Regions from separate parts of the Priestia sp. SB1 genome, predicted to be linked through region 1. Evidence: a T-box and tRNA genes for the amino acid it is inferred to sense, from the RefSeq annotation. Region 1 holds a T-box; the other holds one or more tRNA genes.
The links. A T-box is a leader RNA that pairs with one kind of tRNA and senses whether it is charged. The one in region 1 lies ahead of thrS (threonine--tRNA ligase), so its partner is inferred to be a tRNA-Thr.

Region 1 (12,427 bases):
GAATCAGAAAAAGAAGAAATTCTGACAACGCTTGAAAACGGTTTAAAATAAATAACCTTTTCCTATGTACAACAAAAAGCTCATTCTCCTAGGAGAATGAGCTTTTTTCAATTATACGTAATGGCGTTAACCGTATCTCGGTCTAAGCGCTTAATGACTTCCGCAATTAATTTAACTGCGTTTTCATAATCATCACGATGAAGCATTGCTGCATGAGAATGGATATAACGAGTTGCAATTGTAATCGAAAGTGCTGGCACCCCGTTAGCTGAAATATGGATAGAACCCGAGTCCGTACCGCCTCCAGCAATTGCATCAAATTGATACGGAATATTTAATTCATCTGCCACATCTACCACTGTATCTCGAAGTCCTTTATGAGAGACCATGGAAGCATCATATAAAATGATTTGCGGACCCTGCCCCATTTTAGAAGAGGCTTCTTTATCAGAAACACCAGGTGTATCTCCAGCGATACCGACATCAACAGCAAATGCAATATCCGGTTCAATAAAGTTAGCAGATGTTTTTGCACCTCGGAGTCCAACTTCTTCTTGCACCGTTCCTACACCATACACAACATTTTCATGTTTTTCATTTTTTAAAGCTTTTAATACATCGATAGCGATTGCACAACCAATACGGTTATCCCAGGCTTTCGCTAGCAGCATCTTTTCATTGTTCATAACCGTAAATTCGAAATAAGGTACAACCTGATCACCAGGTTTTACTCCCCACTCCGCTACTTCTTCTCTGCTAGAAGCACCAATATCGATGAACATATCTTTAATGTCAACTGGCTTTTTGCGAACTTCTGGAGGCAAGATATGAGGTGGCTTTGAGCCAATAATCCCCGTTACCTCTCCTTTAGATGTCACGATGGTTACGCGTTGAGCAAGCATAACTTGAGACCACCATCCGCCTACCGTTTGAAAACGAATAAAGCCGCGTTCATCAATTTGAGTCACCATAAAACCAACTTCATCCAAGTGACCGGCTACCATAATTTTAGGCCCTTGTTCGTTGCCTACTTTTTTTGCAATCAAACTGCCTAGCCCATCCGTCGTTACTTCATCTGCATAAGGTGCAATATATTTCTTCATAACCTCACGCGGTTCACGCTCATTTCCAGGAATTCCTTTTGCATCTGTTAGTGCTTTAAGCATCGTCAATGTTTCATCTAACTTTGTCATATGGATTACCCCTTTCATATGTATACCTCTATTATAGCTAAAAAGAGGTTGAAGTAAAATTTCCCATCCCTTTATTTCTAGTATCCTTGTTCTTGGCGTTTAAAATTCACTTCATTTTTTGACATGTACGCCTCTTCAATATGTTCAGCAGAAAAACCAAACATATCGCCAAGCTTCATGTAAGATGCAAACATGTTCACATAGTTTTCTTTTGACAGGTCCTGCTCGAAAGCAGAAACTTGTGCAAATACCTGTAAAAATTGTGTTGTTTTTGAATCAGCTGCTTTTAATTTTGGCAGCTCAGTTAAATCATCGTATCCTTTTTCAATACCTAAAGAAAGAATGAAATGTACGCCGTCCACAAATTCTTCTAAAATAACAGCATCTTCAGCCGGAGGTTTAACGCTCCAAAATTTGAAGCAGCGCGTTTCGTTTGCCAGCTCTCCCATTTCAACAAGCAGAGCTAAAAGTTTTCTTGGAACCAAGTCTTCCTTATGAAGCTGATGCTTGTCCTCTATATGCTGATCCAGCTGACGCTGCATGGTAAATAGCTGTTGTAAATTCAATGTAATCACTCCTGTAATTATGTATATCTTCTTCTTTTTAAACCAATAAAGAAATTATATCAAAAATCGTGAAACTTTTTAGAGACTGAAACGTAAAGTAAGAAAACTGTGCCTTGTAAAGGAGGGAGCGTTATGTTTGTTATTGTTATCGTTCGCGTGTTCATTTTCGCGCTTGTTGCTTACACACTATTAAAGCTGGTTCAGCATTTTCGCAGTCCAAAGCGGAAGCTTGTAGCAGCTCAGGAACATCAGCAATTTTTTGTCGTTGACGAAAAAACGAATATCCGCAAAAATTTTCTACTAACGTATAAAGGTATTTTATTTGAAGGAGAAAAATACAGCAATCCCAATGAACCAGAGTCTTTGTCGATTACAATGGTGTTAACAGATCCATCTCGATTGCATGAACTGCAAAAACAAGATTTCAAGCTGCTGGAAAATCACGTACACAACATGTATCCAAATGCTCCTATTCGCTGGAAAAGCCCCGTTCGAGAATTTTTACACTGAGCACAAAATCATTTGTGCTCAGCTGATAACAAAAAAGAAAAGTAAATCAAGAGCGGCAAGAATAGGAAAACCTACTGTAAACGATGTGTGCTTCGTTTTATGACGATAGCAATACATACCAATCAGTCCTCCAATGGCTCCTCCGATAGCAGCTACCGTCCACAGTGTGCTTTCGGCAATTCTCCACTCATGTCTTTTCGCTTTTTGTTTATCTCTATACATCATTCCTATCCCTATTATATTAATAACAATAAAATAGGTAAGCAGCAGTTCATTCATGATATGTCCTCCGATAGCAAAAAAGCCTCATCATCTAAAGATGACGAGACTTTATATTCATTACTTATCTAAGCCTTTTTTAGCAGCAGTTGCTAATTCAGCAAATGCTTTTTCATCAGCTACAGCTAAGTCAGCAAGCATTTTGCGGTTAACTTCAATACCTGCTAATTTTAAACCGTGCATTAAACGGCTGTAAGAAAGACCGTTCATACGAGCAGCTGCATTAATACGTGTGATCCATAATTTACGGAAGTCACGTTTTTTCTGACGACGGTCACGATAAGCATACATGTGAGATTTCATAACTTGCTGATTAGCAACTTTATATAATCTATGCTTCGAACCGAAGAAACCTTTAGCTAATTTTAAAACTTTTTTACGACGTTTGCGTGTTACTGTACCGCCTTTTACGCGTGGCATAATTGTTTACCTCCTGTATTGTTTCTATCTCAACCCAAATTACTTAATGTTATCTAATAAGTGACGGATACGTTTGAAGTCACCTTTGCTTACTAAAGAACCTTTACGTAATTTACGCTTTTGTTTTGTAGATTTGTTAGCGAATAAATGGCTTGTGTAAGCACGAGCACGTTTTAATTTACCGCTTCCAGTCTTTTTGAAACGCTTTGCAGCGCCACGATGTGTTTTCATTTTTGGCATGGGGTGTTCCTCCTCGTTCTATTACTTTTCGTTTTTAGGTGCCAAGACTAAGAACATGCTGCGGCCTTCCATTTTAGGAGCCGATTCAACTGAACTTACATCTTCGCAAGCTTGTGAAAAACGTTCAAGTACTTTTTGGCCAATCCCTTTATGAGTAATGGCACGACCTTTAAAGCGAATAGACGCTTTCACTTTGTCACCTTTTTCAAGGAACTTGCGTGCGTTACGAAGTTTAGTGTTAAAATCATGTTCATCAATTGTTGGACTTAAACGAACTTCTTTTAAGTTTACAACTTTTTGGTTTTTACGAGCTTCTCTTTCTTTACGTTGTTGCTCATAGCGGAATTTACCGTAGTCCATAATACGACATACCGGCGGTTTCGCATTTGCAGCAACCATTACTAAGTCAAGATTTACTCGTGAAGCAATTTCTAATGCTTCATTTTTTGATTTAATTCCTAATTGTTCACCATTTTGATCAATTAGACGAACTTCGCGAGCTCGAATGCCCTCGTTTACCATCATGTCCTTGCTAATAAGTAGCCACCTCCAAGGTTTAATGAGCGAATACGCTTGCTTAGACCGATTATTAACTCACACAAAAAAGTGTGAGTACATACTGCACCCACACTTCTATCGTTTTAATTAAGATACGATGTACCTGCTAACTGCTTTATGCGTCACTCAGGTGAGAAGCGGGTGCTTCTTCTTCTGTATAAACAAGTATTCAATTACTTAAGCTATTATAGTATCAACAAAGACAAAAGTCAATGATTTCGTTCTTTTTTCACAACAAAAGTTATTGTATCAAAGGAAAACCATTTATGCAACAGTTTTTTATAAATGTTAGATAAAAAAGCAGAGAATTTCAATTCTCTGCTTTTTTCATTAACGAGATGCTTCTGCTTTTACATTTTGTAAAAAGGCTTGGAAATCCACTGTTTCTGAATTCTGCTCACCATATTTACGTACGTTTACTGCTTTATCTTCTACTTCTTTATCCCCTACAACAAGCATGTAAGGAATTTTTTGCATTTGAGCCTCACGGATTTTATAGCCAATTTTCTCATCGCGAGAATCAAGTTCCACGCGAATACCCGCAAGCTGAAGCTGTTCTTGCACTTCTTTTGCATACTCAAGGTGAACCGTAGGTGATACCGGAATCACTTGAACTTGTACAGGTGCTAACCACGTTGGGAAAGCTCCTTTGTATTCTTCGATTAAGAAAGCTACAAAACGTTCCATTGTTGACACCACGCCGCGGTGAATAACAACAGGTCGATGCTGTTTTCCGTCTTCCCCTACATACGTTAAATCAAAGCGTTCAGGAAGTAAGAAATCCAATTGAACCGTAGATAGCGTCTCTTCTTTACCAAGAGCTGTTTTAACTTGAACATCTAGTTTTGGACCGTAGAATGCCGCTTCGCCTTCAGCTTCATAATAATCGAGGTCAAGCTCATCCATTGCATCTTTTAACATGCTTTGTGCTTTTTCCCACATTGCATCATCATCGAAGTATTTTTCTGTATCTTCAGGATCACGATAAGATAGACGGAATGAATAATTTTCAAATCCAAAATCTTTATAAACCGCTTCAACTAAGCGAACCACACGAATAAATTCTTCTTTGATTTGATCCGGACGTACAAAGATATGTGCATCATTTAACGTCATGCCTCGAACGCGCTGAAGTCCTGATAATGCTCCTGACATTTCGTAGCGGTGCATTGTTCCAAGTTCAGCAATACGGATTGGAAGCTCACGATAGCTGTGAATACCTTGTTTGTACACCATCATGTGATGAGGACAGTTCATTGGACGAAGAACCAGGTCTTCGTTATCCATTTCCATTGCAGGGAACATGTCATCTTGATAGTGCTCCCAGTGACCAGACGTTTTGTAAAGTTCTACACTTCCAAGCACCGGCGTGTAAACGTGCTGATAACCAAGGCTTACTTCTTTATCTACGATATAACGCTCGATAATACGGCGGATCGTCGCACCTTTTGGAAGCCATAAAGGAAGACCTTGTCCTACTTTTTGAGAATTTGTAAATAAGTTTAACTCTTTACCAAGTTTACGGTGGTCACGTTCTTTTGCTTCTTCAAGAAGACGAAGATGCTCGTCTAAATCTGCTTTTGTAAAGAATGCTGTACCGTAAATACGCTGCAGCATTTGATTGTCGCTGTCTCCGCGCCAATAAGCACCTGCTACGCTTAATAGTTTAAACTCTTTAATTTTGCCTGTTGACGGCACGTGCACACCTCGGCAAAGATCAAAGAATTCGCCTTGTTGGTAAATCGTCACCTTTTCACCTGCTGGAATCGCATCAATCAATTCAAGCTTTAGTTCATCGCCAACTTCTTTAAAAAGTTGAATGGCTTCTTCACGAGAAACTTCTTTTCGTTCAATTTCAATATTTGAATTAACGATTTTTTTCATTTCTTTTTCAATTCTACCTAAATCTTCAGGAGTAATTGATTCTTCCATATCGATGTCATAGTAAAACCCATTTTCGATAACCGGGCCTACACCTAGCTGTACTTTTACATCTTTGTATAAACGTTTGATTGCTTGAGCCATTAAATGCGCTGTACTATGGCGCATAATTTCAAGCGCTTCAGGAGCATCTTGCGTAATGATTTCAAGACTGCCATCTTGTTCGATTAGCGTACGTAAATCCAGCAGCTCGCCGTTTACTTTACCTGCTAATGCTTTTTTCTTTAATCCCGGGCTAATAGAAGCCGCAATATCTTCTGTTGATGATCCTTTTGGATACTCTTTAACAGCTCCATCAGGAAATGTCATTTTGATTACTTCTGACACAACTTTCCACTCCTTTAACATAACTAATAAACTTTTTGTAAAAACAAAAAACTCGTCCCTTATAAAAAGGGACGAGTTGTGTATACACGCGGTACCACCCTTGTTTCCTCTTCGTATCTTGGATAACCCAAATAACCCGAAGCGGCTCGAGGTTTTATAACGGAAATTCCGTCAGTAATTACTAGAGACGCTGCTCGTTTACTACTGAAGTTTAGAGGTGGTAAGAATATATTCCGTGTTAGGAGATTTTCAGCCTAGATCTCCCTCTCTATAAACCGTAAATATACACTCATGTCCTCATCATAACTTGTGACATATAGCTGTTTTTCAATATGCATTTATTATATTCATTTTCAAAATAGAAATCAACCTTTCACGTTATATTTTGCTTTTGATCAAACGGAAATTCATTTTTTTCGTATAACATCACTTTTTCTTGAAAAATATTTTGAATGGTATAAACAAAATCATGATCATGCTGGTCGCTATACAGATGAATAGCAGCTGGAGATAAACTCAGCAAAGGCGCGATGATAGTTGAGTCTATGTATACTGATTCTTGTTCAGATAGAAAGGCCTCTGCTAGGGCTGCACATTCACGCTCCGGAACATATCTACTGCTTTGGTCGTACAATACAAACTTGTTTTTATTCAAATGCATTACATACACATCGCCTGTAGATGACTGTCTTTCATTAGCTGCTTGACGCAGCTGATGAATAAGAATTTGATAGTCTTGTTCAAGCTTATATTCATCAATCGCCAGCTCAGCATAATAGCGCAGCCGCTCTTGATATTCTTTTAAACGGAATTGGAGAAAAGACTCAAAGGTGAACGTTACATTATGAATGAAGAAGTCTTGAAGAGCCTGGCGGATAAGTAATTCTCTTGGAAGGGAAAATGTTTTTTGCGGAATTTCGCCTCTCTCTCCTTCCATAATCCCCCTCATAATTTGAAGCAGCAAATCTTGTTCTTCCTCTTCTGAATAGAAAAATTGTTCTTTTAATATGTTTACCATCATCTTTTTTTCTTTCTTTTTTAAAATCACGTGCGTTAATACCGGTATCACCATGTCTTGTAAAATGGCCTCTCGATTGTATGTCTCATCAATAACTAAAAGCTGATTATTCACCAACTTCAAGCACTGTGAACCATATGATAAAGCGCTTCGCTTCGCGCATAAAGACTCATATACAATGACTGCGTCTTCTACATATTTAAAGAATATTTTCATTCCTCATAGCCCCCCTTTGGACACGCTTTATTAATGTATATGGGGCAACATGCAAAAAAATGAGCAAGTCGTTACAAGAAATGTAAAACGACCTGCTCATCTATTTCGTTTATTCTCTCCATTCATTTCAACGGGAATGGCTAGAGACTTAATTCGTTCCATGACACGAGCGGCTTTGAGCTCTTCCTGCTCGCCTCGTTGGGTATAAGTCAAATGATGTTGAAGCTCTTTAAAATTTAAATTCGAGCTGAAAAATGTCGGCAAATTTTCGAGCATGCGGAATTGTAAAATGGTTCCGAGCACATCGTCTCGCATCCAGCTCGTTACAGATTCTGCTCCGAGATCATCAAGCATAAGAACCGGTACTTTTTTGACATACTCTATTTTCTCATTGAAGCTTTGATCTTGAAACGAACCTTTTAACTCACGCAAAAACTCCGGGACATACAGAATCGTAGATTTCACTTTCTTTTCGGCTAACGCATTGGCAATTGCTCCAAGAAAATACGTCTTCCCCACACCAAACGAACCGTGTAAATATAAAGCTTTCATTTTCTTATTTGGCTCATATTCTCGCACAAAATCTCTTACTAATTTAATGGCTTCAAATCTTCCCTGCTCAATTTCAATATCAGACATCGTTGCCTGTAAAATTTCTTTGGGCACGTACATACACTGAATAAAAGATTCTTGTTCTTTTCGCTCATCTTCTTGTACTTTTCTAGGACAGCGTTCATACTGTAAATCAATATTACGGCCTTTTACAACCAGCTGAGGGTGATACCCCTTCACCATATTGACACAGCTTTGCAGAGAAGGGCATTTGTCACAGCATTTGCTCTGGTCGATGAATTCATGCATCTTCATCAAGCCTCGGTCGACCATTTGCTCATCTAACTCATGGCGATGCTCTTGCAGAAACGTTTTAACTTCGGGATTAGACAGAATACTGTTTCTTAATGCTTCTAAACGTGCTTTAAAATCCTTTTTGTTCACTAACTGATTTAGTGAATCATTGATAGGCTTCATCTTTTTCACCTCATCTCTATCATACCTGCTTTTTATTCTTTATGCTTTTGTTTTAGCTCTTGATCTAACTGCTTGAGCTCTTCTTGTAGCTTTCGTTTTTCTTCTTCAAATTCATCCGCTTCTTTTGAAGGCTGCTTTTTCTCTTCTTTTTCTTCATCGCTCAACCACTCTGGCACCATTTCTTTACGCACAATTTTTCGTCCGGCCGTTTTTTTATTTTGCTTTGCCTCAGTCCAGTTCTGATATTCTTTCTGTTCATTTTTAGCTAAATTCATGGCATCTTGAACAGTTTGTACCTTTTTGCGCGCCCAGTGTCCAGCAATTTTCTCTACATAGCTCTTAGATAATTTCATATCGGATCTTAGCATAACATAGTAAATCAGAACATTTACTACCCCTGGTGAAAGCTTTTGATTAAACATCACTTCTTCAATCATTTGCAAATCTGCTTTTGATGGCTCTGCCCCCCCTGAAAACTCGATCAATAGCTGTCGAGGAGAGGTGACTTCTAGCTGTTGAATGAGCTGCTCTTCCTTAGTCTGAGGCTGCTTTTCCTGCATGGTACGAAGCATAGGAGGCTGAATTTGTTCGCTTAGATTGGGAAGTGCTTCTCCATTTTCAAATTGGTAAAAGGACTGTGCTGCTTTTCTAAGCAATTCAATATCAACTTGATCATTCTCATTTAGCGAATCGAGCACTACATTTTTCATTTGAAGAGGATCAATGCCGTATAAAAAAGCTAACTTTTCAATCGCTTGTTTTACTTTAGATGTAATTGACCTTTTCGAAATCATTGAATCTGTTAGGCCTGCTAAAAATAAATCAAAATCGAAGGAATCCGGGCTCATCTCAATAGAAGCACGGTTTGAAGAATCTATAAAGTCCGTTTGAGCATCAGGAGAAAATACATCCTTGCTTTCAGACTGAAAACTTGGAGCCAGCTCCGTTGCTTTAACTGATTTAAATACATCGTTAAATGAATGCGTCACATCTTTGAACGATTGATCATCCACGAGTGAATCCGAAAAATAATTTTTTATTTTTTGAAAGATGGATTTTCCTAGTCGGTTATATAAATATACATTTAACACGCCATCGTTAAAGAACTGATGGGGCGTAAGAGGAGGAATGAGCTCATAAATGAACACACGAACATCATCTTCTTCCTTAATATATGTTTTTAACAAACCAATACCTTCTAATTTTAACCGCTCATGGTAAATAGCTTTCAAATTAATTTGCATCATTGACATTAGGTGATGATGCGTAGACTCTTTTCCCCATAAACGATCTTGTTCCAGCTCGCTCCATAGCGTCATATACAAACCAAAACACGTCGTACCCACCAACGGCTGATAGAGCATTGTTAAAATCTTTCGGTCGTATTCCTGCAGTATGCCGCTCGAACGAACAACATAACGATCGACCGGTATCATTTCTTTCCAATGTTGTTCTTTCATGTCGTTCCCTACCTACTTTTAAAGTAATAGAAATGACAAAAAAAGAGCCTAAAGAATACTTCAATAGCTCTTTTACAGTCGTTCCTTCTTAATTAAATCTTTTAATTCATCAATAAATACATTGATGTCTTTAAATTGTCGGTATACCGAAGCAAATCGAACATAAGAGACTTCATCGATAGCAGCTAATCGCTCCATCACCATTTCTCCTACCACATCTGACTGCACCTCTGATGTACCCTGACTGCGCAGCTCTGTTTCAATATCGTGTACGGTATCTTCCAGTTGTTTTAAGCTTACTTGGCGTTTTTCACACGCCTTAATTAACCCTCGAAGGATTTTGTCTTTGCTGAACTCTTCTCTCGCTCCATCTTTTTTTACAACAATTAACGGAAGTTCTTCTACTTTCTCAAAAGTTGTAAAACGATAGTGACACTCTTCGCATTCACGTCTTCTACGAATAGAGCGGCCTTCTTCTACAGGGCGCGAGTCCAGCACTCTCGTTCCATTGTAATGACAGGATGGGCACTTCATATTCTCAGCTCCAATAATAAACCTTGTTTTTCTTTTTATTTTCTCTCATATAAGTTAATTTTCATCTATGTTAGCCGGCTATTCGCCATTTATTATGATTGTCATCATCATTTCCTTTATCAAACACGATGCTATATTAAAGGATTTACTTTATTCCATCTTATAGAAAACAAGGCTTGAATACAAGTAAAGGAAAAGGAATTTCCCCATTTTATTTCCTGAAATTCAAAAATGATAAGGAACTTACGAAGAAAGAGGAATAAGTTTTTGATCAAAGCTCTTATAAAGCGTACGTACAAGTTCTTTGCTAAAACCAAAATCAACTGGCACCACTTTTGACTCTGTTGTAGCAGAAAAATCGATAGCGGTTTCAAGAGGACGTACGCTAATAATGGTAATCACAACAAAAGCTTTTCTTCCTTTTACAACGTTTAAGCTAATTTCTCCTCGCTCTTCATACGCAGCAAGTATCTCTATCCCTTGCATATGCTTCAACATTTCATGAACTTGCTTAAATGCATTCCCAGCCGTTGTTTTGTAATAATGCGTTTTTAGAGTCGGATCTGAATGACGATCGCTTGTTTCTACATGATTAGAAAATAAAGATTTAACTACTTGTACTACCCCCATGTTGTTATCACCTTTGTTTTTGCATATTAAAAATTTATATACTAAAAAGAGGTGTGTAATACACCTCTTAACTTACGTAATCAATCGACACTATTAAAGTGCATTCGCTTTAGTTTGTTTTACCTGAACAGGACCCATTCCACGTGGTAATTCAATTGTTTCACGTGTCTGTGCACTTAGAGCATCTGCAATATAATCTGCTGCGATTGTAGGATCTAAATGACCACAAGTATAAACATCGATACTTGCATAACCATGCTCTGGGAAGCTGTGAATCGTTAAATGTGATTCTGAAATAATAACAACGCCACTTACACCTTGAGGTGCAAATTTATGGAACGCTACTTCGCGAACTTCCGCACCAGATTTTAAAGCTGCATCAACAAACGTTTTTTCAATATAATCAATATCATTTAACTTATCGAAATCGCATCCCCATAATTCTGAGATGACATGACGACCCATTGTTTCCATAATGATATTTCCCCCTTTAACAATTTTTAATCGTTAAACATGAAGTTCTTTCGCCATATAGCATGTTAACTACCACGGGGGAAAGTTAGTCCAAAGAGGTCCTAACCCTTTAAGTAGCCACATCACCGAAAGGTACACAAGAAGTTCACGAAACATAGTATACTTTGTTTACATTTATTTTGCAATACGTGTTTTGATTTTATTAAAGATTGTTCCCGCAGATAGACCTATACAAATTACCACTGTGTTCTCGTGAGACAGTGTGTAAACGCTGCTAAACGACTATTCATTTTTTTAATAAAATTGAGGAAAAGAAACACTCCTTTGCATGATTATCTTATTGCTTTTCCCTATTCTTCTGAATAAAAACAAAAAAAACAGGGCGATAGCTCCCTGTTTTTTTAAAAAGCAATCTATAGCTTTCTTAGCTTACTCTTATCTTTGATCCATTACGCATTTCTGCAGCAATATATCTTACCAAATCGACTACGCGCTGAGAGTAGCCCCACTCGTTATCGTACCAAGCTAACACTTTAATTTTATGATCTTCCATTACGATAGTCGATAGTCCATCTACAATCGCTGAATGAGGATTTGTATTAAAGTCAATTGATACGAGTGGTTCCATTGTTAAATTTAAAATATTCTTTAAAGGTCCTTCAGCAGCTTTAATGAACGCTAGATTAACATCTTCCATCGTCACAGGTTTCCTTACATCCACAACTAAATCGACAAGCGATACGTTCGGCGTAGGAACGCGCAGCGCCATTCCATGAAGCTTTCCTTTTAAATGAGGAAGAACTAATGAAAGCGCCTTGGCTGCCCCAGTTGTTGTAGGAATAATTGATTGAGCACACGCACGGGCTCTTCGCAAGTCTTTATGCGGGTTATCAATATTCTTTTGATCATTTGTATATGCGTGAACGGTCGTCATTAAACCGTTTTCAATTGTGAACGCTTCGTCTAACACCTTGACAACTGGAGCTAGACAATTTGTCGTACAAGAGGCATTAGAGATAATGTTATGCTGAT
Region 2 (12,427 bases), 820 kb from region 1:
GGTGGTTGCCTTAATTCTTTCATTGTTTATGAAACGAGCAACGCCGGCAAGTGAAGATGAAATGATAAAGGAAAAAGCAGGACGCGAGCAGTTTGCTAAATAAAAAAGAAATCCCCGCTGAGACAGCGGGGATTTTTTCAGCTTGTATATCTAAAGCTTAAGCCCATTTTCTTTAATAATTTCCGGTAGCCGATAGACGTTTGATCAGCCATAATATGCGCTTCCATCTGCAGGTCTAAAGGCAAGTCTTCAGGTTTTTGATTTTCAACCATTTCACGGTCTTCGTCAAAGACGCGAAGGTTAAAGTCATACACACCTTCAACGGGAGAATCTTTGTCAAAGTTTCGAGCGATTGGCGCGAATAAACGTGTTTCGCGGGCTGAAATAGGAGAGACTGCATTCATAATCCACAGCTCTGCGCCTTCTGGGAAGTATACTTTTAGCGTAGCTGTAAACGGCGGATAAACATCAAAGACGCGAAGCCATTTAAAATCAGGTGGATTTAAATGCTGCTGTTCTTTGGAATAATTGCTCACGGTGCTCGTATATTCTACATGAAGCCCATAGTCTGTATCGCTTACTTTATATTTAGGCACAAAGGCGTTGTTTCGATCACCAAATGTGTCCGTGTGAACCCAAGCAAAATGAGCTACGTCTAAAAAGCCTTCCATTTGACGACCGGCTGAACCCATGATATCAAAGCTCGGACAAACAATTTGCTGAAAATCAGGGTCTTCCCACGCATCGAAGTAAGGCAGGTTATCTTGTTCTCCTGTCAGGGAAGTCCAAACTAATCCAAATCGTTCAATAACTGGATAGACGGCCATACAGAGGCGGGGAGAAATGTTGGCGTCAGGGTGAGCTGGAATCGACGTGCATGCGCCGTCCGTTGCGTAGCGGAAGCCGTGGTAAGGACAGACAATTTCATCATCTTCCACCCAGCCCATGCTAAGCGGGGTCCCTCGGTGAACGCATAAATCGCGTGCCGCTACAACTTTGTGTGTGGTGCGGTATAGAACTAGATTTACATCTAGCAGTTTTACAGACGTTGGTTTCTCAGTTACATCACTGCAGCGTGCGACGGGGTACCAATACTTAGCGAGCGTCGTCCAATCTTCCAGGCTGAACGTGCAGTCTCTTGGGTAGGGAGTTGCCGTTTTTGATTTGGTCATGGTTGGTTGTTGTTCCATCTATTTTCTTCCTTTCTTTTGTAAGCTCTTTTACTAAGGGTAATATAAAAAAAGAAAATTCACACAATTTATGTGAGAAGTTCTAACATAAAATATGGAACTTTGTAGAAAGTGCGAATTTCAGAAGACGCCAATTAGAGAATATACCAATAAAAAAATTTAAAAAAGCGCTTCCTAAATAAATTTAAACGTGATATAATTTTCCAAGACGCTGGTGTAGCTCAGTAGGTAGAGCACTTGCATGGTAAGCAAGAGGTCGCAGGTTCGATCCCTGTCGCTAGCATACTCAAAAACCTTCTTTCTTGTTGAAAGAAGGTTTTTTTATTTGAATTGGCTTTAAATTTATTCTCCGAATTATTCTTCCCCGCCTTGTGAAAACTTTAACAGTTTGATAGCCTTATTAGGAGGCTGTTAGAAAACATGTGTATCTTTTCCACTATGTCTTATGAATCATATTTAGAAATATTCTTAAAAGAATGTTTATTGCCTCTAAGTATTGGGTACACGAAACTAGGGGTTAAATTTCAACAGGGAGTGTGAACGATAATTTGATTACGTTTAAGAATGTGTCAAAGCAATATCCAGACGGTACGACCGCCGTGAAAAATATTAATCTAGAAATAAAAGAAGGAGAGTTTTTCGTTTTAATTGGTCCGAGTGGATGTGGGAAAACAACCACCTTAAAAATGATTAACCGTCTTCATGATATTACCGAAGGAGAACTATACATAAAAGATAAGCTCGTATCGGACCACAACATACATGAGCTACGCTGGAACATTGGTTATGTGCTACAGCAGATTGCTCTTTTTCCTCATATGACCATTGCTGAGAATATAGCCATTGTACCGGAGATGAAGCATTGGAAGAAAAACAAAATCAAAACGCGTATTGATGAACTGCTTACCTTGGTAGGACTAGACCCAAAGCAATATCGAAACCGAAAGCCGTCTGAGCTCTCAGGTGGCCAGCAGCAACGTGTAGGTGTAGCACGTGCCCTCGCAGCTGATCCCCCCGTTATTTTAATGGACGAACCCTTTAGCGCCCTCGATCCGTTAAGCCGCGAACAGCTTCAACAAGATGTTATTAGCTTAAAAGAAAAAATCAAAAAAACATTTGTGTTTGTTACGCATGATATGAGCGAAGCCATGACGCTTGGAGATCGTATCTGCCTGATGAAAGATGGGGAAATTGTTCAAGTTGGCACCCCGGAGGAATTCATTCAAAAGCCTAAAAATGAGTTTGTAAAAACATTTATTGGAAATCAAGGAAATACTTTATTTGAGACATTGGATATGTTTGTCAAAGAAAGTGAACAGCCAGACGTAGAACCTACTGAAGAGCTAGCTTCAACCGCCACTGTTCAGCAGGCAATGGACGCCCTTTACGACCATGAAGCAATAGCTGTGAAAAAAGGGAGCAAACGCATTGGCGTTGTAACGCGCAAAACTCTATTAGCGTTTCTTTCTGATAAAACGAAAGAAGGAGGAACGCTGTAATGAATGCACTAAGCACATTATTAGATCAACGAGGAGATGCCCTGTTTCAAGCTCTTCTTGAACACATTCAAATTTCAGTACTGGCTCTTGTGATCGCCGTATTAATTTCAGTGCCGCTTGGACTGTACTTAACGAGGCATGACCGCATTGCTGAACCGATCATTGGCGTAACAGCCGTACTGCAAACCATTCCCTCACTCGCTTTATTAGGATTACTGATTCCTCTTGTCGGAATTGGAACCTTTCCCGCGGTTATTGCACTGTTTTTATATTCGCTTCTTCCTATTGTACGAAATACATATACCGGAATTAAAGAAGTGGACCCATCTTTAATTGAAGCATCCAAAGCCATGGGGATGAACTCGTGGAGACGATTAATCAAAGTAGAACTTCCTCTAGCGCTTCCTGTCATTATGGCCGGAATTCGCACAGCGATGGTACTCATTATTGGTACAGCGACAATCGTGGCTCTTATCGGAGCAGGCGGACTCGGAAGCTTAATTTTGCTTGGTATTGACCGAAGCGATAATAGTTTGATTTTATTAGGAGCCGTTCCAGCAGCATTATTAGCGCTTATTTTTGATGGAATTCTGCGAACGATTGAACACTCTGCTAAAAAAGGGTCCAAAAAACGCTCGTTCATCATGATCATCGTATTAATACTTATTCTTGTTTCTCCGTTTGCAGCAATGAGCGCAACAAAACCAGACCTTGTTATCGGAGGGAAAATTGGCGCAGAACAAGATATTTTAATTAATATGTACAAAGAATTAATTGAAGATCAAACCGATATGAAAGTAAATCTTCGTTCGTCGCTTGGAAAAACAGTATTTGTATTTGAGGCTCTGCGTAACAAGGAAATTGATTTGTACCCTGAATATACGGGGACAGCCATTGTGACGCATCTAAAGGAACAGCCGGACAGCAAAGATGAAACACAGGTGTACAAGCAGGCAAAAGAAGGATTTCAAAAGAAATTCGGCCTTGTCTATTTAGATCCAATGAAGTTTAATAATACGTACACATTGACCGTTACAAAAGAATTTGCTAAAGAAAATAATCTAACGACCATTTCAGATTTGGCAAATGCAACAGATAAAGTAAAAGCAGGATTTACGCTTGAGTTTAAAGATCGTGAAGACGGCTACGTAGGCCTTCAAAAAGAATATGGCCTTACCTTCCCGAATATTAAGACGATGGAGCCGAAGCTTCGCTATCGCGCTGTAGAAAAAGGCGATATTAACATGCTTGATGCTTATGCAACGGATCCTGAAATCAAACAGTTTGGTTTAAAAGTCTTAAAAGACGACCAGCAGTTCTTCCCACCGTATCAAGGAGCGCCTGTGCTTCGTGAAGATACGCTAAAAGAGCACCCTGAACTGAAAAAAATCTTAAATCAACTGGGTGGTAAAATCAGTGACGACGAAATGCGTGAAATGAACTATCAAGTAAACGCAAAAGGAAAAACGGCTGAAGAAGTCGCTCATCAATTCTTAGTGAAAAAAGGATTAATTAAAAAATAAAAATGAAGACAAAAAGATCCGAACGATTTATCGTTCGGATCTTTTTTTAGGCGTGATTTCGTTATGTTTCAATCTCTTTTTAATGTGAGAGAAGCGTTAATGAAAATGAGGTCTTATGAACAAGCTAAAGGTACCAAATTTGTTTTCTGATGGAGAGGAGGCGCCGTTATGAATTCATTTTTTGCGTGTCATCCTGTACAACATTCTTTTCAGCTTTTTTCAGTTGAACACCTTGTAACTTTAGCCATTATCGTGATCATAGGAACAGTTATTTTTTTGTGTCGAAAGCAGCTGCGAAAAAAGAGGTTTGCGTTCGTTTTGCTTTCACTCGTTCTAATTGCTTCAGAAACGGCCTACCAGGCTTGGGAAATCGGATGTCATCAGTGGTCCGTTGAAACTTCTTTGCCTCTTCAGCTGAGTGATATAGTCGTGCTGCTGGCTGCTGTTATGCTGATAACCAAAAGCAGATTTCTTTTTTATTTTGTGTACTTCGCAGGAATCAGCAGCTCTGTTCAAGCGATGATTACCCCAGACCTTGGCGGCTATGCGTATGCCCAGTTTCGCTATGTGCAGTTCTATGTATCGCATGGTGGTGTGGTACTTGCTTGCTGTATGCTAATTGCTGCCTGCAGATATGAGCCGACGCTTCGTTCTTTATGGGTAAGCGTAGTATTTGTTAATCTGTACGGAGGTTTTATCTATGTCATGAATCGTTTACTCGGTGCGAATTATTTATACATGATGAAAAAGCCAGAGCACGCTTCCTTGCTAGATGTTCTTGGACCTGATCCTTGGTATTTAGTATGGATTGAAGGAATCATGATTCTTAGCTTTCTTGTCCTTTATCTTCCGTTTTGGGTACATAAAAAAATTAAAGGTGATAAAAGCAAAGTCAATTTTATTGAAGCAGAATGATAATACTGGTAATTTATAAGTGTAAACGAACTCGGATTTCCTGAAGGAAAAGGAAAGAATGAGTGAACAAGACGTGAGAGGCAAGCGTAAAAAATAGAAAAGAAAAAAGCAAGCACAGACATCAGAAGGAGAGTATCCAAATGAAAACACTGGTTATTTTAGCGCATCCAAATCTAGCATCTTCTCGTATTAATAAAGCGTGGGCAGAGCGAGTAAAAAAAGAGGAGGATGTGTACGTTCATGATTTATACGCAAACTATCCCGATTTCAAAATTGATGTAGAAAAAGAGCAGGAGTTAGCTGTTCAATTCGATCGTATTGTTTTTCAATTTCCATTTTACTGGTACAGCTCACCAGCACTCTTAAAAGAGTGGCAAGATGTTGTTTTAACATACGGATGGGCTTATGGAAGCAAAGGTACTAAACTTCAGGGAAAAGAGTTTGTCGTAGCTACTTCGACAGGAGGCCCTGCAGAAGCTTATCAAGAAGGGGGATACAACCGTTACCCAATGAATCATCTGCTTCTTCCTTTCCAAGCTATGGCAAATTTAACAGGTATGAAGTTCCAAACTCCATTTTTATTTCAAGGAGCAGGCGGTGACCTGAGTGACAAAGTTATTCAAGATAGCGCAGAAAGCTACGCTCAATTACTAAGATAATAAAAAAAGCCGCGTCAAAGCGGCTTTTTAATTTGCGTTTGTTCGTGAGAAAGAAGTAAGCAGCTTTTGAGGAGCAATATCTAATCCTTCAATCAGTAGTCCTGTCATAGCCGTTAGACTCCCGACTTCAAAAGATTCCCCAGCTCTCCAAAATGCTGATTCACCTTGTTTGATATAAATTTTCAGTCCGTTATCGCCAGCTACCCAGCCTTCCCCGTGAACGACTAAAAGAAGCTGTGGAATCGTAGCTTCTTGACGGGGGGTATAATCATTTTCTTGAAAAGATAAAAAGCTGATTTTGACATCTCCAGTATGAGAAAGCAATGGGTTTACTTTATAGGTAGAATGAAGAAAGGAACGCTCTTCTTCAGATTGAAAACCATATAATTTCATCATTTCATCTCCTTGACTAAAAAATATAAAAAAGAAGTCCTTCTCTTTTCATATACGCATACAGGAGAAAAAATAGAACTCCAAAGAAACAGCTGTTTTCTAGAAAACAACTCCATTTTATCTCCATTTTTTGTCGAAGCTGAAAATTTTTTGAAGGATAGGGAGGAAAAACAGAAGTTTTTTTGAATAGTATAAAAAAAGGTGTCCTCTAATGGACACCTTTTCCTAATTTAAAAATGACTGTAACGCTTGTTTGTTTTCTTCAAGGTCGATGCTTAAAACAGCACCAATACCGGATATTCGTTCATTTGAATAGGAACCTTCAACCGGTAAACGAAGAGATTTTAAATCTGGCTGATTTCCAACTAAAAAATCTTTTCCTATCACAATAAATGTTTTTGGCGGAATATTTGTATCCACATATGGATCAATGACACCCCATAGCTTAGGAGCTTTCGCCAGTGTCTTTACTTGAAGAGCTTCATCCATTAATTTACCAATCACTTCTTGTTGACGCTTCACACGCCCGAAATCACTTTGGCTATCATGGCGGAATCGCACGTATCCTAGTAATTTATCTCCGTGAAGAGTTTGTTTTCCAGGTTTTAGCGTCATGCCAATTCCTGACGACATTTCGTGTGGCACGGTAACCGTAATTCCCTCAGGGGCAATCGTATCGGCAACTTTAGAAAAACCTTTAAAATCAACAACGGCATAATAGTTTACATCTACGCCGAAATTTTCTTTAATTGTCTTACGCATTAATTCGGGCCCGCCAAATGCATAGGCTGAATTTAATTTGTTTTTGCCATGTCCAGGAATATCCACATATGAATCACGCATCAAAGAAACAATTTTAGGCTGATTGCTGTCTTTGTCATAATGAGCAATCATGATTGTATCGGCACGCGAATGTTCTTCACCGCGAGAGTCAATTCCGAGAAGCAGCACATTCATGCTATCTAAATTGGCACTTGCACCATTAAAATCAAACTGTCCATCTTTCCCAAAAGCTCCGTCTGCTTCTGCTAATCCTTGTTGGTATTGATAATACACATATGCACCAGCGGCGATTACAAGAATGAGAAAGAAAAGAAGTAGCTTTCTAAAGCGTTTCTTTTTTCTTTGCTTTTTTCTTTTATGTTGTTTACGTTCTGTACGTTCTTCCAAATGTCTCACCATCGCATTCAAAAATATTAATACTTTTTTGTCTAAAACCAATTATGCAAAAAATTATAAAACGACATAATAAAATTAACACTAAGGAATTAGATTAGCAAGTACGTTCACTAGTAAATCTGCGAAGACAGCTAAAATAAGAGAAGTGTACAAATAGAAGAAAGAGGAAATAAAGGTTATTTTTTTCGAGGATATTTGTTATAATCTATCATAGTTAGGGAAAAAGTTCTGTCTTTTAAGAAGGGTATAAGAGAAAAGTCTCTGTTTGTTGAGAATTAAATATAGGTCTAAGTGTAGAAAAAAGGAGTGAAGCGAATGAGTATATATGTGTCATCTTCGAACCTTGTGCTGATTCCAGAAGCGGCGTTAAGTCATTGGAAACCTTATGGCGCGGGGGAATTGACCGGAGCTATTATTTCAGGTAAGGATAGTGCTGAAATAATTAGAGAGCTTAATCAATCGTCTATTCTGCCTTTTACAAGTTTTTTCTATCGAAAGCATTTTGTTATTCTATTTGATAAAGAACAAGTGAAAAATCATTTTGAACAGCTGCTTTTATTATATAAATCTCAGGGCTATATTTTTTATTCTTCTACTTTATACGATGATCATTGGTCCCAGGTCCTTGAAGGAACCAAGCAGCTGCTAACGGTAAATGGACAAGTGGTACCGGTGCTTGAGCTTGAACAAAACGGTGAATTTGACGTTGTGCGTGATGAAGGTGGTCTTCACATTGTGATAGATGATGACGAAGACGAAGAGAAGCAGCTAGAAAAAAAAGTTCATGAGCTCCCGCTTGAAGAAGGTAGCTATTTTATTGGCGATCCGGGATTTGTTGAAAACCGAGACATGCTGGTAAAAGAATATTTTCCTAAAGGTACGTACGAATTTATTTATAGATACGGAGAAAATGGCTGGCTGATGAAAGTAAGTATTCAGCGAAAAGCGATTAAAGAGCAGCTTACTACTCTTCACGCGGCTTTGTCTTAACCTCTATTCATTGTACAATATTGCTAAATAACTATGTTATAATAGTAATATTGCACAATGAAAGGGGTTTTTTTAATGGAAGCACGTTTGCAAAAAGTCGTATCATGGCTGAAGGAAAAGAATGTAGAAACGGCCTTTATTTCGTCAACTGAAAACGTATTTTATTTAACTGGATTTCACACGGATCCGCATGAGCGTCTGCTTGGTTTATTTTTATTTAATGAAGCGGAGCCGATGCTTGTTTGTCCATCAATGGAAGTGGGTCAAGCAAAAGAAGCCGGCTGGAAATTTGATGTGATCGGATATGAAGACCATCAAAATCCTTGGGAACTTATTAAAGAAGCTTTACATAAACGAAACGTAATGGATGTGAAAAAAGTTGCTGTAGAGAAAGAGCAGCTGCTGTATGCGAGAGCTGAAGAACTGCTTAATTTATATCCAAATGCTGAGCTAGTCGGAGCAGAAGAGAAATTAAATCAGCTGCGTTTAATTAAAGATGAGCGTGAAGTTGAGATTCTGCAAAAGGCAGCTGCATTAGCTGATTTTGGCGTGGAAGTAGGCGTAGCTGCCTTAAAAGAAGGCGTTACGGAAATGGATGTTCTGGCTAAAATTGAATACGAGCTAAAGCGAAAAGGAATTCGTGAGATGTCGTTTTCAACGATGGTGTTATTTGGTGAAAAAACGGGAGAAGCGCACGGGAACCCAGGTCTTCGCACGTTAAAGCCAGGAGATATGGTTCTCTTCGATTTAGGTGTAGTGCTAGATGGATACTGTTCAGATATTACGCGTACAGTCGCGTACAAGTCGATTAATGATAAGCAAAAAGAAATCTATGAAACGGTACAGCGCGCCGAGCAGGCAGCTCTTGAAGCTTCCAAGCCTGGCACTCGCATTGGCGACTTGGATATGGTAGCACGCAATATTATTACAGAAGCAGGGTATGGAGAGTATTTCTTGCATCGTCTTGGTCATGGCCTTGGTATCAGCGTGCATGAGTTTCCTTCAATGAGCCGCAACAATGATGATGTGCTTCAAGAAGGCATGGTGTATACGATTGAACCGGGTATCTATATTCCAGGACTCGGAGGCGTGCGTATTGAAGATGATGTAATCATCACAAAAGATGGATACGAAACGTTAACGAAGTACCCAAAAGAATTACAAATTATTTCATAATAATGTCATAAAAAATAGAGGCTGCCATGGTGCAGGCTCTATTTTTTTATGGGAAAAGAAAAAATTGGTTAAGGTTTCTTGTTTGCTTCTTGAGACAATTTCATAGTATGTTACGAAACGATAACATTTCTATCACATTTTCTAAAAACTATATCGTAAGCGAGTGCGGTAGTATATGCTGTACAGTAGGGGACTTTTTAAGGTCGCAAGCAAGGAGGTTTTTTATGAGTAATTTTACAAAAGATGAAGAATTAATTATACATAAAGCAATAGATGTATTTGGTCAAAAGGACCGAATTGAAGATTATTCAGATGAACGAAAAAAGCATGGTATTCACGTTGTGGCATGTGAAAATCATCCGCGTCAAGACGTAACCGCGTATGCAACGCTCGGTGGACATCAATGTCCGACAGGTTATACAGTTGGAGGGATCCCGCTTCGAATTGAAATTGTTGGGGCATGTCATGAGGAGTTCGGTATTTATTCTGCTATTTTAGCAAACTGTATTTTCCATATGATGAAATCTCATGTCTCCATTTTCCCAGGAGCTATTTATAAAGACGTTATTGCAGTCCTTGATGACAGCTTTCATATGCAGCACATTTTGCTGATTCCGCCGTTTTTATGGGATAATTTTTCAACGATTGAACTATCTGATAAAAAAGTAACGTTCCTGCAGGCCGTTCCGATTTCAGAAAATGAACGTGCTTTTGCACTTGAGTACGGAGTAGATTCGTTGCTAAGCCGCTTTGATGCTGAGCAGGTTAATGTCTTCAATTTAGAAAGAAGATCTGTTGTATAAACAAAAAGAGCGCCGACTGAGACGCTCTTTTTTGTTATTGATTAGTAGGTCAATTCTTTTTGAGGTATAGCTTTTTTATGACTCGTTTGGTAGCTGTGAAGCACCATGCCTGCTACGATAACTCCCATTCCAACCCAAGAAAGAATCGATGGCAAAGGACTTGATAGAAGGAAGACCTCTCCTAGCAGGGCAAATAAAACTTCCATCGATTGTGTAGCTTCAACTGCACCTAACTTGTGAGAATCTTTTTTCACAAGGTCAGTTGCCGCAAAAAATAAAATCGTTGCACACACTCCTGAAAGTAAAGCAACTAAACTGCTTTGATACATCTGAGTTGGTTTTGGTAGTCCATCGGTCAAGTAGGCATAGACAGAAAGAATAATCCAAAACGGCAGGCTTGAAAGCGTCATTCCAAGCACGCGCTGAAACGTATTAAGCGACGACAGCTCCATCATCTTACGGTTGCCAAGCGGATACGCAAAAGACGCAATTAAAATGGGAATCGTACAAAGCAAGGCAGTAGCCGCCGACAGTTCAGTCGCATGCTCAAGCTGCATGAGCACAACTCCTATTAAAATAATAAACGAAAAACCTAGCTGCTTGAAAGGAATGGCTCCTCGCTTTTTTCCTTCCTTGTAAAACAAAGGAGCTAGGAGAGACCCCGATAAAATCGTGATTTGCCAAGTTCCTGCAATAAGCCAGCCGGGACCGTAGGCGGAAGCAAAACAAAGAGGAGCGTAAAATAAGCCAAATCCGACCGTGCTCCATAGCAGCCATTTTTGCGGCTGGGCTTTTATTTCTGCCACCACAGGTTTGATGCCACCCCAAAAATAAACAAGCATAAGCAAAAGAGGTACCATAAAAAAATAGCGCAGAGATGCGCTCCACGCCCAGCTGCCTCCAGATAAATCCATCGCTCGATTTAAAACGAATGTAAAAGCAAAAAAGAATGATGCAGCAACGCCTAATAAAAGAGGCTTCACTTTGCTTCCTCCTCACTTGTCAGCGCTTCACCTAGTGTCAGCCAGTTTGTTTCGACAAGCTGTGATGTCAGTGCGGAATCTTTTTGACGGCAAGCATTTATGATTTCTTTGTGCTGATCAACGGAAGCAAGGCTAGCAAGAGAAGAAAAGCGAGCGATTTCCAGACGTTGAATTTTGGCGCTTGTTTGTTTTACAACACGTTCTAGCTCTAAATTATTTGCCCGGTTTAAAAAAACGGAATGAAATGCTTCATCCGCTTCGATCGCTTTCAGTACATTTCTTGTTTTGATTGCATGTTCTAGAGATTGATTATGTTTGATTAGTTCGCCCATATCTTCTTCTTGCAATGAAGTACAAGCCAGCTTAGCAGCAAGTGCATGAAGAGCTGCGACGACAATAAAGGATTGTTTTGCCTCCTCAAGGTTTAATGGAGCCACTTTTGTAGAAGAACCAGGTGTCGTTTGTACAAGGCCTTCATCTTCGAGCCTTTTTAATGCTTCTCGAACAGGAGTGCGGCTAACTCCAAATTGCTCAGCCAGTTCTTTATCCTGAAGCTTTTGTTCCGGCTGAAATTCAAGCATAACGATATTGTGTTTAAGTGTTTGATAGACTTCCTCCCGTAGGGAAAGTCGTTTGAGAGGTTGAATGTTATTTTTCATAAAACCAATATATCGCATATCATATTAAATAACAATGTGAAATCTAAAAAACTTCGTCTAAAAAGCAGACAGCTGCTTTTTAGATGAAGAGCTTAATTACTGCTGCGCAAAGATTTAGATAAGATGCGCGCAATTGCTTTGCTGTGCTCAACCTGCGTTTTTTTGGACTCTTTTCGTTCAAGAGCTACTTTTTGAAGGCTTTTTTCTTCTTCAGTTTGAGCAATAACTTGAGGAACGGGAGCAGGCTTCCCATTTTCTAATGCGACGAAGGTAAGAAAAGAAGTAGCAGCAATACGTTTAATGCCCGTTAACAAATTTTCGGCAATGACTTTAACAAAAATAATCATGGAACTTTTTCCTGTGACAACAACGAATGCCTCATATGAAATAAAATCTTCTTCTGTGACGGGCTCGATAAAGTCAACATGATCAATGGAAGCTGTAACACACGACTTTCT

Region 2: it encodes a tRNA-Thr, which carries the amino acid that the T-box ahead of thrS (threonine--tRNA ligase) is inferred to sense. The anticodon was not compared.

What each region holds. Positions count from the first base shown of each region.
Region 1 covers NZ_JBBJSS010000001.1:859,926-872,352, forward strand. Annotated here, with positions in the region: gene sspI (small acid-soluble spore protein SspI) at 1-51, shown strand, start outside; gene WKH56_RS04440 (M42 family metallopeptidase) at 108-1,193, opposite strand; gene WKH56_RS04445 (dUTP diphosphatase) at 1,271-1,759, opposite strand; gene WKH56_RS04450 (hypothetical protein) at 1,892-2,269, shown strand; gene WKH56_RS04455 (DUF1294 domain-containing protein) at 2,288-2,548, opposite strand; gene rplT (50S ribosomal protein L20) at 2,609-2,968, opposite strand; gene rpmI (50S ribosomal protein L35) at 3,008-3,208, opposite strand; gene infC (translation initiation factor IF-3) at 3,230-3,733, opposite strand; ribosomal protein L20 leader region at 3,803-3,925, opposite strand; gene thrS (threonine--tRNA ligase) at 4,097-6,055, opposite strand; T-box leader at 6,099-6,347, opposite strand; gene ytxC (sporulation protein YtxC) at 6,408-7,268, opposite strand; gene dnaI (primosomal protein DnaI) at 7,365-8,297, opposite strand; gene WKH56_RS04490 (replication initiation and membrane attachment family protein) at 8,330-9,757, opposite strand; gene nrdR (transcriptional regulator NrdR) at 9,830-10,291, opposite strand; gene WKH56_RS04500 (hypothetical protein) at 10,535-10,921, opposite strand; gene speD (adenosylmethionine decarboxylase) at 11,015-11,395, opposite strand; gene WKH56_RS04510 (glyceraldehyde-3-phosphate dehydrogenase) at 11,820-12,427, opposite strand, start outside.
Region 2 covers NZ_JBBJSS010000001.1:40,827-53,253, reverse strand. Annotated here, with positions in the region: gene WKH56_RS00285 (DHA2 family efflux MFS transporter permease subunit) at 1-103, shown strand, start outside; gene WKH56_RS00280 (aromatic ring-hydroxylating oxygenase subunit alpha) at 138-1,190, opposite strand; tRNA gene WKH56_RS00275 (tRNA-Thr) at 1,401-1,473, shown strand; gene WKH56_RS00270 (ABC transporter ATP-binding protein) at 1,739-2,689, shown strand; gene WKH56_RS00265 (ABC transporter permease/substrate-binding protein) at 2,689-4,212, shown strand; gene WKH56_RS00260 (YwaF family protein) at 4,381-5,127, shown strand; gene WKH56_RS00255 (NAD(P)H-dependent oxidoreductase) at 5,268-5,786, shown strand; gene WKH56_RS00250 (hypothetical protein) at 5,814-6,179, opposite strand; gene WKH56_RS00245 (LCP family protein) at 6,405-7,136, opposite strand; gene WKH56_RS00240 (hypothetical protein) at 7,674-8,348, shown strand; gene WKH56_RS00235 (M24 family metallopeptidase) at 8,424-9,524, shown strand; gene WKH56_RS00230 (suppressor of fused domain protein) at 9,749-10,327, shown strand; gene WKH56_RS00225 (DMT family transporter) at 10,369-11,310, opposite strand; gene WKH56_RS00220 (GntR family transcriptional regulator) at 11,307-11,987, opposite strand; gene WKH56_RS00215 (acyl-CoA thioesterase) at 12,062-12,427, opposite strand, start outside.